Linked DNA regions of Pelagibaculum spongiae. The protein of the gene in region 2 interacts with the protein of the main gene of each other region in a pairwise test. Links are inferred from orthologs where the notes say so. Each region holds a gene or a part of one and is shown on either strand. Other genes may lie near its edges.

Evidence for each region.
Region 1: the proteins of DC094_RS02655 (region 2) and kdsB interact in binary tests that used the Escherichia coli proteins (3 or more experiments, as listed by UniProt). The link is inferred for Pelagibaculum spongiae from one-to-one orthologs.

What each region holds. Positions count from the first base shown.
Region 1 is NZ_QDDL01000004.1:186,327-193,344, reverse strand. What follows is about bases 1,926-4,925. They hold kdsB (3-deoxy-manno-octulosonate cytidylyltransferase), read right to left. Parts: upstream 3,804-4,925; coding sequence 3,048-3,803; downstream 1,926-3,047. Other genes in these bases: lpxK (tetraacyldisaccharide 4'-kinase), read right to left, coding at 3,972-4,925; DC094_RS11595 (Trm112 family protein), read right to left, coding at 3,800-3,979; DC094_RS11605 (transposase), read right to left, coding at 1,926-2,836. In the rest of the region: DC094_RS11610 (non-ribosomal peptide synthetase), read right to left, coding at 1-686; more of DC094_RS11605, read right to left, coding at 1,808-1,925; more of lpxK, read right to left, coding at 4,926-4,988; DC094_RS11585 (ExbD/TolR family protein), read right to left, coding at 4,981-5,406; DC094_RS11580 (MotA/TolQ/ExbB proton channel family protein), read right to left, coding at 5,403-6,059; DC094_RS11575 (DNA internalization-related competence protein ComEC/Rec2), read right to left, coding at 6,136-7,018. UniProt on the Escherichia coli protein: Activates KDO (a required 8-carbon sugar) for incorporation into bacterial lipopolysaccharide in Gram-negative bacteria.
Region 2 is NZ_QDDL01000001.1:599,507-606,292, forward strand. Bases 1-2,768 are described here. They hold DC094_RS02655 (TetR/AcrR family transcriptional regulator), read right to left. Parts: upstream 1,804-2,768; coding sequence 1,198-1,803; downstream 1-1,197. Other genes in these bases: DC094_RS02650 (NADH:flavin oxidoreductase/NADH oxidase family protein), read right to left, coding at 1-1,096; DC094_RS02660 (ABC-F family ATPase), read right to left, coding at 1,962-2,768. In the rest of the region: more of DC094_RS02660, read right to left, coding at 2,769-3,548; DC094_RS02665 (peptide MFS transporter), read left to right, coding at 4,328-5,815; DC094_RS02670 (transposase), read right to left, coding at 6,077-6,786. UniProt on the Escherichia coli protein: Involved in response to both electrophiles and reactive chlorine species (RCS). Represses the transcription of the nemRA-gloA operon by binding to the NemR box.

The DNA.
Region 1 (7,018 bases), on a different replicon or contig from region 2:
AACGGTTCAGATGCATTAGTGGCAACCGCGCTAACTTGGGTGTTTGCAGGGTTATTCAATAAAGTAGCCGTCTGACTGAACGCTGGATTGGAAATGTGCAGCGGCTCAACTTGAGCAAGCTCAGATTTCCAGAACGCCAGCGTCTCATGGGAATTAAAGTTCCCTTGCGGCATAGCTAGCGTAGAGATTTTCGGTAAATCATCCGGCTGATTAGCTGCTTGAATTAATAGCCGCGCATGAATTCCTAAAGAAGGCCCATCGAGCAATAAATGATGTGCAGTAATCACCAAATGATAACAGTCAGGTGCTTGCACTAACCAATGGCCGAGCATCGGCTCACAATGCAAATCATAATTGCGATAAATAAGGGAATTTAGCAATTCCTGAGGCTGATTAGTCTCAGCCGTTATCAACACTAGCGAATGGTGGGTATCAGTAACTGAGAGAAATGGCTGCTCAGATTGAGTATCCAGCCTGACACCTAATATCGCCTGACTTGAAACCAGCCTATCAAGCGCCGCCTGCCAGTAGGCAAGGTCAGCCTGACCGTCAAATCGCAACGCATAGCCAGAGCTATTTTTCAGTGATGTTGGGTTTAAAGTTGCATCGAGGAAGGTATCTGTTTGCACCAGAGACAGCGCGATAGATTCATCGATTGAAAACTCAGCATTGTTATTATTATTCAACAGCTTGCTCCCGAGCCTATGTTATCCAGGCATGCTTCGGCCAGAAATTCCTTGGCCATCCGTATTTTTATTATTTTGCTACGGGAGTTTGATAGTAACATTTCACTGACAGCCTGTTTACTCAACTGGCAGCGATATTTTGCTCTTTTTGAAAAAAAACTGGTTACTTAAAGTAACTCGCCTTAGATATTCTTTTGCAATATATTATTTGGAGGAGATATTTGGGTGTGCCAATTTAGGCTCTTGAATCACATCAGGATCACTTCAATGAAAAAATTTTCTTGGATCATTAAGTTAATTATCGCAGTTAACTATTGCCAGCCAAAGTTTTTTCTCTGAACCACAAAAAACATTTTATAGCGATTATGCATCAAAATAATGTCCACTAAAACGTCTGCATAGACAAAACAAGTGTTCATTCGACGGTTTTTCAGCAAACATTATTGGATAGCTGGCGTAGTAATGCCTACCAGCTGGCGCTCGCATCAAAATATCTTCAATGGGTCGTTAGGAAATTAACAGGATGGCTTTAGGTGGGATCTAACCTTTTCTTTTGTTCTTTGTATTGCGCTCTGGCACGCCGCTTAAACTTCAATATATCGCAGTTAACTATTGCCAGCCAAAGTTTTTTCTCTGAACCTCAAAAAACATTTTATAGCGATTATGCATCAAAATAATGTCCACTAAAACGTCTGCATAGACAAAACAATCGTCTACTCGACGGTTTTTAAGCAAAAACCATTGAATAGCTGGCACAGCAATGCCTACCAGCTGGCGCTCGCATCAAAATATCTTCAGTGGGTCGTTAGGAAATTAACAGGGTGGGCTTAGGTGGGGTCTAACCCTTTCTTTTGTTCTTTATATTTATATTGCTCTCGGGCACGTCGCTTGAACTTTAATAAAACCCTGCCAGCCAAACTTTTTTCTTTGCACCCCAAAAAATGCCTTATGGCGATTATGCATCAAAATAATGTCCACCAAAATGTCTGCAAAGACAAAACCAGTGTTCATTCGACGGTTTTTCAGCAAACATTATTGGATAGCTGGCGTAGTAATGCCTACCAGCTAGCGCTCGCATCAAAATATCTTCAATGGGTCGTTAGGAAATTAACAGGGTGGGCTTAGGTGGGGTCTAACCCTTTCTTTTGTTCTTTATATTTATATTGCTCTCGGGCACGTCGCTTGAACTTTAATATGTCGGCATAGTTACCAATCGCTGAAGTAAATTGTTTCATTAGCGACAACCCGCGACCGCTCATGGTGCTGGCCCATTCGGTGGCATCGACTCGCAATTTCAGTCGATTAAAAATTGGCGGTAAATCTTGCGACATGCGGTGTTTTTTATCATGGCGGGCCATCCGTGCGCTAGTATCAACAAGTTCTAAGTAATCTGAATATTTAAAAGGTAAGCACTTTGCTTGTTGTGCTTTTGTCATTTTTGGTTCAAGCAACGATTTTAATCTGGGGTAGCTCGATTTCAGGTTTCGTTTTTCTTTAATATTGATTCTGGCTTGTAGCGAAGTGTAATCGGAATCTTCTGGGGTTGTGGCGATACCTGCTCGCAGTGAATTAAGATCGACATAAGCCATGCAGGTTAGCAGCGCTTGTTCATCCAGCAAGGCTTGTGCTTTAAAGCGACCTTCCCAAAATCGGCCGGTGCATTTATCTTCAGCGTTGGCTTTGCGGGCTAGCGGCTCGTTAATTGCTCGCATAAACCAGCTAATACTCATTAGTCGTTCTCGGTAAATATCAGCGAAACTGACTGCCATATTTTTTTCTGCAGAGGTCATTGCTTTTCTTTTACGAGAATCGAGGTAATTCTGCACCAAGCGTTCGCCCTTAAAGACTTTGCAATATTGAGTCAGCACCTGATCATCGGTCCATTCTTGAGCTTTTGAAACATCGACAAACAGCACCAGATGATAGTGATTGCTCATGATGGCATAGGCTGCTACTTCTATCGCAAAGGCTTTCACCAGTAAGGCTAGCCGATCGACAATCCACTGGCGGCGGTGATCGTAGTTTTGTCGAAGCTCGGGAACGATGGTCGGATCTTCACCGCACAACCACCCTCGCCTAACGCATCTTGAACAGGCATGGATGAACGGATTAGCTTTTGGATCGAACAGAATGGCACGTGGTGCAGGCATAATGAATTTGGATCGATTTATTAAGCAAACACTTAATAATTTGATTCCACTCCAGCTAATTTCAGTGGTTGACTGATATTAGCTGGCGCTTTGCAATTGGGGAAATTGAATATTTTTAACTGGTCATAGAAAAAGCTTTGGCTGGCAAATACCTATTGTGGATCAAGCAAACACCTTGATCCATCGGAAATTCAGGTATTAAATAAGATGTTTAGCTCAACAAACTCCGCACATATTCTAAATCTTCTGGGCTATCAATTCCGGGAGGAATCTCGGCACAAGCAGTTTCAACATGAATGCTCTTGCCGTGATAAATCGCCCGCAATTGCTCGAGAGATTCCAGCATCTCCAGCTGACATGCACCCCATTGAATAAACTGGCGTACAAAACCGGCGCGATAACCATAAATACCAATATGCCGCGCTGCCAGCGAATCTTGTGCCATCGACTTTTCAGTCGATGAAAAACCATCGCGATTCCATGGAATCGATGCGCGGCTAAAATAAATCGCTTTACCCGATTTATCAGCTATCACTTTGACAGCATTGGCATTAAACATCGATTCAATATCTGTAATAGGCTCACATAATGTCGACATCGAATAATCTGGACGCTGTTTTAAATTCCCAGCAACCTGATTAATGACCTGCGGCGGAATTAAAGGCTCATCACCTTGAACATTAACCACTACCGCATCATCAGCCAGCCCCAGTTTGCCAATCGCTTCTGCTAAACGATCAGTGCCAGACGGATGACCAGCTGCGGTCATCACAACATCTGCACCGAGCGATTTAACCAGATCGAAAATACGTTGATCATCGGTGGCAACGGTAACGGTTGCTGCAGCTGATAATTTCGCTTGGCGCCAGACTCTTTCGATCATGGTCTGGCCGCAAATATCGGCTAATGGCTTACCTGGCAATCGAGAAGAAGCATATCTTGCAGGAATGATGACGTGAAAACTCACTGCACTTCTTCCCCAGTTAGCTGACGTGCTTGTTCTTCTAGCATCACCGGAATATCTTCATTAATTGGATAGGCTAAGCGATCAGCCTTGCACCATAATTCATTTTGCTGCTCTTTAAAGATCAGCTTGCCTTTACAAAGTGGACATACCAAAACATCCAATACTCGCTTATCCATGTGTAACCTCGGCTAATTTTGTTTTCAAATGGCTGGAGAACTCATTTGATAATTTGGCAGTCACCGGCAAATACCAGCTGTTCGGCCGTTCCAGATGGCGACATTTTACGGCATCTTTCTCGGTCATCAGTAGTGGTAAAGCATCATTCGGTGATAAATCTTCTAATTGATAATGGTGATGGTCTGGCAAAGCTTTTAATTCTGGAGAAAAGCCTAACTGTGTCAGCGTATTATGAAAACGCTGCGGATTGCCGATGCCAGCAACCGCTAAAACTTTTCCTAATTGCGGCGCCAGCGCCGTTTCATCTGAATGTAACGGCTGGAGTTTGCCAGGCTGCAGCTGCATTTCAAACTCACCCGAACGGCCAGCGCTACCATTGCAAACCACAAAATCAACGCTGTCCAAACGACTTACTGGCTCTCGAAGCGGCCCCGCAGGTAGCATTTTTTGGTTACCGAAACGGCGTTGGCCATCAATAACCGCAATTTCAATATCTCTAGCTAATCGATAATGCTGCAAGCCGTCATCACAAATCAGTAAATCACAGCCCTGGGCAACCAGCAGTTTGGCAACCGCGACACGATCACGGCCTACCGCTACTTTTGTTTGGCCACGTAAAAACATCATTAAAGGTTCATCACCGACATCCGCAGCAGTTGATTGCTCATCAACCAACCGCAGCTGATCTGAACTACTACCATAACCTCGACTAACCACACCCGGGTTAAAGCCATTGTCTTTAGCCCAATCAATCAACCATAGGGTAAGGGGTGTTTTACCCGCGCCACCCGCCGTCAAATTTCCAACAACAATAGTAGGAACGCCCGCAGCAAAGGAAGTTTTTTTACCGAGTAGATATTGGTGTCGCTTGCGGCAAACAATAAAATCAAACAAATGGCTGAGCGGTTTAAGCAACCATCCCAGCCATTTGTTTTGATCTTGATACCACAAAGAGAGAAAGACAGGTTCTAGCCAGCGGCGTAGAACATCACCTGCCGATTTACTCATCCGGTTTTCTCGTTGCAATTCTTAATTTAGTGAAGCCTTGCTGGCCTAATACATCCATTGCGGTCACTACCGACTGATGCGGTGCTTGGCCATCGGCGCTAATAATTACCGGCAAGGTTAAATCACCACCAGATTGTTGCTCGATAGCCCTTTGTAGGGTTTGCTGCTTATTATTCACCAGCTTTTGTGAGTTCACAAAATAGTAACCTTGTGCATCCACACTAACTTCAAGCACTTTCGGTGCATCAATCACTTCGCTTGGTTGGCCATTAGCTTGTGGCAAACTCAAGGTAATTTGGGTTTCTCTGGTAAAAGAAGTTGAAACCATAAAAAAGATCAGCAGTAAAAAAACTACATCAATTAACGGCATCATATCGGGAGTCAGTTCATCCCTTCTAGTTTTGGCCCGCCAGCTCATGCGACGCTCTCCGCGCTACCCCCGGCATGATCCATTGGCTCATCCTTTCGGCGGTCACCATGTATCACATCGACCAGTTTTACCGCTTCTTGCTCCATGGTAATTGCCAGCTCATCGATTCGACGCTGGTAATAACGGTGAGCAATCAAAGCAGGAATCGCCACACTCATACCAGCAGCCGTAGTAATCAAAGCCTGGGAGATACCATCGGCTAGAACAGCTGGGTTACCGACACCAACAGTGGTGATTGCAGTAAATACCTTGATCATACCGATCACGGTACCTAGCAAACCCAGCAACGGTGACACTGAGGCAATAATTCCTAATGTGTTTAGAAAACGCTCAAGTTGAATGACCGCATGGCGGCCAGCTTCATCGATCGCATCTTTCATTACTTCGCGGCTGGTATTCAAATTAGAGATACCTGCAGCAAGCACTCGACCCATCGGAGAACCGTGGCGTAAATCGGCCAGTTTCTCTTCGTTCATTTCTTTGTTTTGCACATTTAACCAGACTTTAGCTACCAGATTATCAGGAATAACCTGGCCATCACGCAAAGCGAAAAAACGCTCAACAATAATGGTCAGTGCAACAACGGAACAAATAACAATTGGCAGCATTAAGAGGCCGCCAGCCTTAATAATCTCAAACACCAGAACAGTCCTTTTGCTTCGGTTCTTCTCTTGGCGACAACTCTACCACAGCAGATAGATAAGTCAGCCCCGCAGTTTAACCTGAGCTCAATCTTCGACAACTTGCGCGTCTTGGTAGCCTCCAATACTGATTTTCAAGCCGGGAAGTTGCGATCTGTTTGACCGAGCCTCCCGCATCAACCACCAGCTGAATCATCCCATCACATGCAGTACTGAATAATTGGGCGTCATTTAAATGATAGCGTTGTAATACATTTCGATCGGGCAATTCATTAGTAATCTTAAAACCTGTGCTAATTAGCACAATTTGAGGGTTGATCTGTTTCACAAACCGCTCAGAACTGGCATTCTTAGCCCCTTGCTTACCGGGTAACAGAATCAATTGCTGGTCATTGGTAGTCAGCTGAAAATTATCCAATAACCGCTTTTCTTCAACCCTATCTAAATCCCCCATCACTAATATGCGGCTTTTTCCGTAATTAATCGCTATCGCACAACTCTGTTTGTCTTCGCTGCCCGTCGTTTTTGCTAACACAACAGACACTCGAATATCTCCTAGCTGATAACTATCACCTGTCTTACACGGCAAAGCATTCAATGACCATTTTTGATTAATCTGCTTGGCGTTACCAGCCAAGGTTAATTTGGCAGGCATTGCTGTAGCAAGAACCCCGGCTCCTCCGACATGGCGCATATCGAGATGACTCAAAACTAATAAGTCGATTTGCGAATACCCCCTAGCCTGCAAGTAAGGCAGCAACACCCGCTCTGCTGAGCTGAAATTCCCCAATGCTGGCCCAGTATCAAGTAAGATTAAATGCTTATCATCTCGAACAATTAATGCCTGACCGTGACCAACATCCATCAATTCAACAATTAACTGCTGCGGCTTTATAACTTGCTGGTTGAATGCCAGCAATAAACCACTAATTAGAAGTGCACCTCGCCACTGCCACGCT
Region 2 (6,786 bases):
TCATCTTATCTACCAATTTAAAACCGGTAGTAGGCTCTTTAAAATTTGTTTTGTATTGGTCGTTAGCTATCGCTTTTTTTGGCAGATCTGGAATTAAAGTCAGTGGCCGGGCAATGCCCACCATATCGGTAGCACCCGATTGAATTGCATCGGTCATTGCCTGCGAGCTACGAAAGCCACCGGTAACTACTAATGGTGTTTTGACTAACTTGCGGACTTTTTCAGCATATTCCAGAAAATAAGCTTCTCTCTGAACGGTACTGGCTTTTGGTTTGTTCTTTTTAGAACCCATCATCGATGGATTTTCATAAGTGCCACCAGAGATTTCAATTAAATTGATTCCAGCTTCGGATAGAGCCTTTACCACTTGCATCGACTCTTCTTCGGTAAAACCACCTTTCATAAAGTCAGCAGAGTTTAATTTAATGCCGATTGGAAAGTCTTCACCCACTTTAGCTCGCATCGCTTTATAAACTTCTAATACAAAGCGCATACGATTTTCCATCGCCCCCCCCCAGCGATCGTCTCTCTGATTATGGCGTGATGATAAAAACTGACTGACCAAATAACCATGCGCACCGTGAATTTGTACCCCGGTAAAACCAGCTTCCTTTGCTAAAGCGGCCGAAGTAGCAAAAGATTGAATGACCGATTCCACTTCACTATCTAATAGTGCTCTTGGCGTGTTAAATACTTTTTCCAAACCACCGGTTAACGGAATTGCCGAAGGGGCAACTGGTTCAGGTGTTAAAAACGAAGGGATTTGTTTGCCGGGATGGTTTAATTGCGCCCATAAATGCGACCCGTTAGCGGTTGCTGCACTGGTCCATTTTTTAAAGGTTGATAAATCACTTTTCTGATCAAGCACCACATTCTTCGGTTCACCCAAAGCCGTTCGGTCAATCATAATATTGCCGGTAATATTTAACCCAACACCACCCTCGGCCCAACGACGGTAAACATCTGCCAACCCGGAACGTGGGTTATGATTTTTATCACCCAGCTGCTCACTCATTGCCGATTTAAAAAATCGATTATTGATTTCAGCGCCGTTGGCCAGCTTTAGTGGTGTAGCCAGAGTAATTGCTTGATTCATTTTATTCTCCCACCGGAATTTTTGAACTAGACCGGTCGTCTTTTAATTGATTTCAAAAAAAACCAAATGCAGTTACATCTGGCTCCAATATAAATTGTTTATCAAGCAGCCAGTGGCTTAAACAACCGATTCAGCGTCATATCCAATGATTGCAACAATGGCTCGGCAGAAGTCTCAAACTGCATTCGCAGCATTGCGCCTTCCCACTGGTTCCAGAATATATCGGTTAGTGTCACCGCTGATAGATCATCTCTCACTTCACCCGCCTGCTGCGCACGATCAATTACTGCTGAAAATCGCTGATGCCATTGCGAATACATTTTTTGCATGGCTTGGCGACACAATTCACTGGTGCCTCCGACCTCTCCAGCCAAGCTACCCATCAAGCAACCATGACCGCAACCTTGCTGCAATAAATGCTCAGCAAAAACCGTGTAGATCTGCTGAATCGTCTGCAGAGGTGTTAGGTTGGAATTCGCCACCATGCCATCAAAAATTTCCAGCAGATTCTGCATATAAAATTCGATCACTTCGGCAACAAAGGCTTCTTTGCTAGCGAAGTAGTTATAGAAAGACCCTTTAGGCACCTTGGCAGCATCGAGGATTTGCTTCAGCCCGGTACCGCTATAACCATGCTCAGCTAACAACTCAACCCCAAGCTGCAACAACGCTATTCGGGTATTTTCACTGCGTCTGGGTCTTGCCATTGCTTGAAAGCACCTGCTCAATAATAAGTGACCGATCGTCTTGGAATGAAATCTAAAGCAATTCCTGTAGGCCGACAAGCATTCCGTGAATTAAATGCAAAAAAAATGGCGAACCCGATTAGGTTCGCCATTTTTTAACCAATAGCTAAGGGTAAATACTAAATTCCTTGGCTTTTTAGATACTCGTCATAAGTACCGTGGAAATCAACAATGCCAGTAGGCGTTAATTCGATAATCCGGGTTGCCAGCGAGGATACAAACTCGCGGTCATGGCTGACGAATAACAAGGTGCCTTCGTAGTTTTCCAGCGCTAGGTTTAAAGATTCAATTGATTCCATATCCAGGTGGTTGGTTGGCTCATCCATCACCAGAATATTAGGCTTTTGCAGCATCATTTTGCCGAATAGCATACGGCCTTGCTCACCACCAGAAATCACTTTAACTGATTTATCGATTTCTTTTTGTGAGAACAATAAACGGCCTAAAGTACCGCGAATGACTTGCTCGTCATCACCTTCTTGAGCCCACTGGAACATCCAATCCAGCAAAGGCTCACCACCTTCAAAGTCTGAGGCATGATCCTGAGCGTAATAACCAATCGCGTGATTTTCTGACCACTTCACTTCACCAGCAGTTAAGTCTGTCGCGCCCATCAAGCATTTGAGTAGCGTGGTTTTACCGGCACCGTTCGGGCCGATGATCGCAATGCGCTCACCCACTTCAACCATCATGCTCAAATCTTTAAACACTGGCTCATCATAGCTTTTCGCCATGCCTTCAATTTCCAGTGCCAAGCGGTGCAGCTTCTTGCTCTGTTCAAAACGAATAAACGGGTTTTGACGCGAAGAAGGCTTAACATCTTCCAGTTGGATTTTATCGATTTGCTTGGCGCGAGATGTTGCTTGCTTAGACTTAGAAGCGTTAGCAGAAAAACGACTAACAAAAGATTTCAATTCAGAAATTTGCGCTTTCTTCTTGGCATTTTCTGATAGTAATCGCTCACGCGCCTGGGTCGATGCCGTCATATATTGATCATAGGAACCCGGATAAACCCGCAGTTCACCATAATCCAGGTCTGCCATATGAGAGCAAACGCTGTTTAAGAAGTGGCGGTCGTGGGAAATAATAATCATGGTGCAGTTGCGCTGGTTCAGCACATCTTCCAACCATCGAATGGTATCGATATCCAAGTTGTTGGTTGGTTCGTCGAGCAACATAATATCTGGATCAGAAAACAGCACTTGTGCCAACAGCACACGTAATTTCCAACCGGGTGCAACATTACTCATCAAACCAAAATGCTGCTCCACCGGAATACCAACGCCCAGCAACAGCTCACCGGCGCGAGACTCTGCGGTGTAGCCATCCATTTCAGCAAATTCAGCTTCTAAATCACCGGCACGAATACCATCTTCTTCCGTCATATCTGGGTTAGCATAAATTGCATCCCGCTCTGACTTCACTGCCCACAGCTCGACATGACCCATGATTACCGTGTCGATGACACTGTATTCTTCATAAGCAAATTGATCCTGGCTCAGCTTACCAATTCGCTCATGGGGATCTTTGGAAACATTGCCCAGAGTTGCCTCAAGGTCATCACCTAAAATTTTCATGAAGGTTGACTTGCCCGAGCCATTAGCACCGATCAAGCCATAGCGATTGCCATTGCCAAATTTGACAGAAACATTTTCAAACAGTGGCTTGGCGCCAAACTGCATCGTGATATTAGAAGCGGTAAGCAAAGCAGGATTCCAATTGACTGATAAAACAAGCAACAACGCTCAGTCACTGCAGCAAAAGTGCCGCATCGAGCGATGGCCAAAATGGCGCGCATTATGACACATACCCGAGCCACTTCAAGATATGAGTATCAGGGTCTCTGGGCGAATCATGATCAAGGCAGATCTTTGTATTGATAGTTATTCCTTTAAAAAAAGCGCTAACAATGAACAGGTTTTGCTTAGAGATCGCCGAAGGGCTGGTTTAGAAACGTTTTACGCTTCCTTTTCGATTTGATAGAGAGTGTCTTGAAAGGCAGGGTTTTGAAAAGAGAATAATTATTTTGAGGTATTCATCGTTGCGCCTGTTCTTCCACTATTAACAGGTATGGCACATATAAACCCGGGTGCGCCCGCAGGCTTACCCAGGCTACGAAAATCGATTGATTTTCATTAATATCAGTCTGATATTTCGCTTAACGTCGAACTAAAGGTTGGGTAAGCCTTAAGGCGCACCCAACAATTTCATCTTGCGCTACCACTTAAATCACAACAGATAGAAAAAATAGCTATAACCAACAAAACATTCACATAAAAAATATTGAATAAAGATAAAAAAGTGACATAAAAATTCATCAATTAGAAAACAGTTAAATCTTCGCTTACAACAAAAAGCCTAAAGCTGTCTCAAAGCAACAGTTCGTCATGATATTTCATATAAATTATTTCTATCTATTGGATGCCTGATAGCTATCTGAAGCATTCTCACACATTAGTTCGCAACAATTTCAGCTGGAGTCGATATGTGGAATCGTCTGAATAAAGCAATGATGGGCTGCCAAATGTTATTTGGCCTGTCATTTTACGGTGTGATGATTATTTTAACCCGCTTCTTTTTAGAAGATTTGAAATACAGCGAAGCCGAAACCATGATGGTGGTCGGTGCTTTTTCATCCATCGGGCCGTTGTTTGCGATTGCTGGCGGCTTTATTGCCGATAAATTCCTCGGCGCTTACCGTTCACTCACAATTGCCTACGGTTGTTTTTCAGTCGGCTATGTTTTGTTAGTTTTAGGCGCATCGGCCGCCAGTGTTCCGCTCAGTTTGGCAGGCATTGCACTAGCAAGCTACGCGCGCGGTTTAATGTCACCGTCTTACCCTAGCCTGTTCCGCCGTACTTTTAAGTCTGGTGAAGATTTTGAGAATGGCTTCCCAGTCAACTATTCGGTTAACAATGTGGGCGCATTCCTTGGCCAGTACCTATTCCCACTAATGGTTTTAGCGGTTGGTTTTAATGGCAGCTTTGCTGTATCTGCTGCCATGGCCTTTATCGCAGTTTCAACATTAATAGCTTTCAAAAGTAAGTTTTCTAGCATTGCTTCTGAAATCGAAGCTCAACCGGTCAGCAAAAAAAACTGGCTGGCATTTCTTACCATTTCTATCGCAATGATCGGCCTAGTATTCTTTATGTTCGCCAACATGGACATCGGTAAAAACATTGTTTATGCAATTGGTGTCACCGCAATTGGCTACTTTATTTGGTTGATGATCAAATCAGAAAAATCCGACCAATTAAAAATGGGCACCATTTTAATTATGGTCGCTCTAACTACAGCATTTTTCGTTTACTACGGCCAAATGATGACCTCTATGACCATGGTAACCATCAACACAATGCGTGGCGATCTGTTCGGCTTTATTCCAATTGCCCCCGAAGCCTCCATGGCGATGAACCCATTGTGGTGCATAGTGGCAGGGCCAATTATTGCGCTGATTTTTTCTAACCTAGAAAAACGTGGCATTAATTTTTCTACCGCAACCAAAGTGGGCTTCTCATTTATTCTGACGGCCATCGCTTTTGGAATTTTAACCTTGGCTGTTTTAGGTGTCAGTGAAGATGCAGTAATCCGCCCAGAAATTTTCCTAGCCATTCACTTCTTCCAGGCATTTGCTGAAGTAGTGGTAGGCAGTTTAGTAGTGGCATTTATTCTGTCGGTCACGCCAAAGCATATTGAAAACTTTTCAGTCAGCCTGTTTTCAGTCGCAATTGCATTAAGCGGCATTGTCGGCGCGGTATTCTCCACTTCAATTGCCTTGGAAAAAGGTCAGAAGATCACCCAAGAAATCGTTCAAAACACCTACGGCGATTACTTTATGCTGCTAACCGTTCTCGCAGTGGTTATGGCAGCATTAGCCATGGTGGCTTCAGAAGTGATTCGTAAAATGCTAGATGCCGCAGAAGCAAATAAACCTGAGTCAGAAGACTTAGAAACTGCAAAAGCTAATGCGTAATATTTAAGTTTGATGACTGTATAAGGCGGTCTTCGGATCGCCTTTTTATTTGCGCCACCCAAAATTATAACGATACCGAAATCAATTTTTCTGATGATAATTTTCATTAACACAAACATTAAAACCTTACCCAGTTTCGAGTAGCGCGCTATATTCTTTCTGTTTTCTTGGTTTTATTGCACGACAAAAACCGGATATATTCCGGTTATCAATTTTTTATTTTTTAACGATTAGGCTTGGTCGATCAAACTAAACCGATAATCAAGGGGGTGGTTGATCTCCAGCCGCCTGTTGCGCACGCCAATCTTCGGTTTGTTGCTTCACTCGCTGGCGGAACTGCTTCAGGCTCACTGCATCACCAATCGCATAGGCAAACTGCCAAGCACTGGCCATTACCTTGCTACGACCACTCATAGTAGTGGCCCACCACAAAGCTTCGGTTTCAATGTTTAAGCGTTCAAAAATGGGGGGGAGAAAACTATCCATATGATACTTTTTATCATTTCTTGCCATGCGAGCGCTGGCATCTACCAGCTCCAAGTAATCTTTTAGTTTAAATGGCAGAGAGTGAACTTGATCTTTAATATTAATATTGGGTTGCACTTTGCTATCGACAAAAGGTTTTAACCGAGCAAAATTATAATCATATCGACATTTTTTATTTTTTCTGTTTTTGGGACTCTTGTTTCGTCGCAGGTTACTTTCGGCAAGTTCTGTTTCTAGCCGAGCCTGAACCGAAGTGTAATTCGAACTTTCTGGCGTTTGTGCAATACCGGCACGAAGCGGGTTAAGATCGACATAAGCCATACAAGTTAGCAGGGCTTGTTGATCCAGCAACGCTTGCGCCTTAAAACGCCCCTCCCAAAAACGACCTTTACATTGATCTTCCGCGTTGGCCATTCGTGCCAGCGGCTCGTTAATTGAGCGCATAAACCAGCTAATGGAATATAATCGCTTGCGGTAAATAGTAT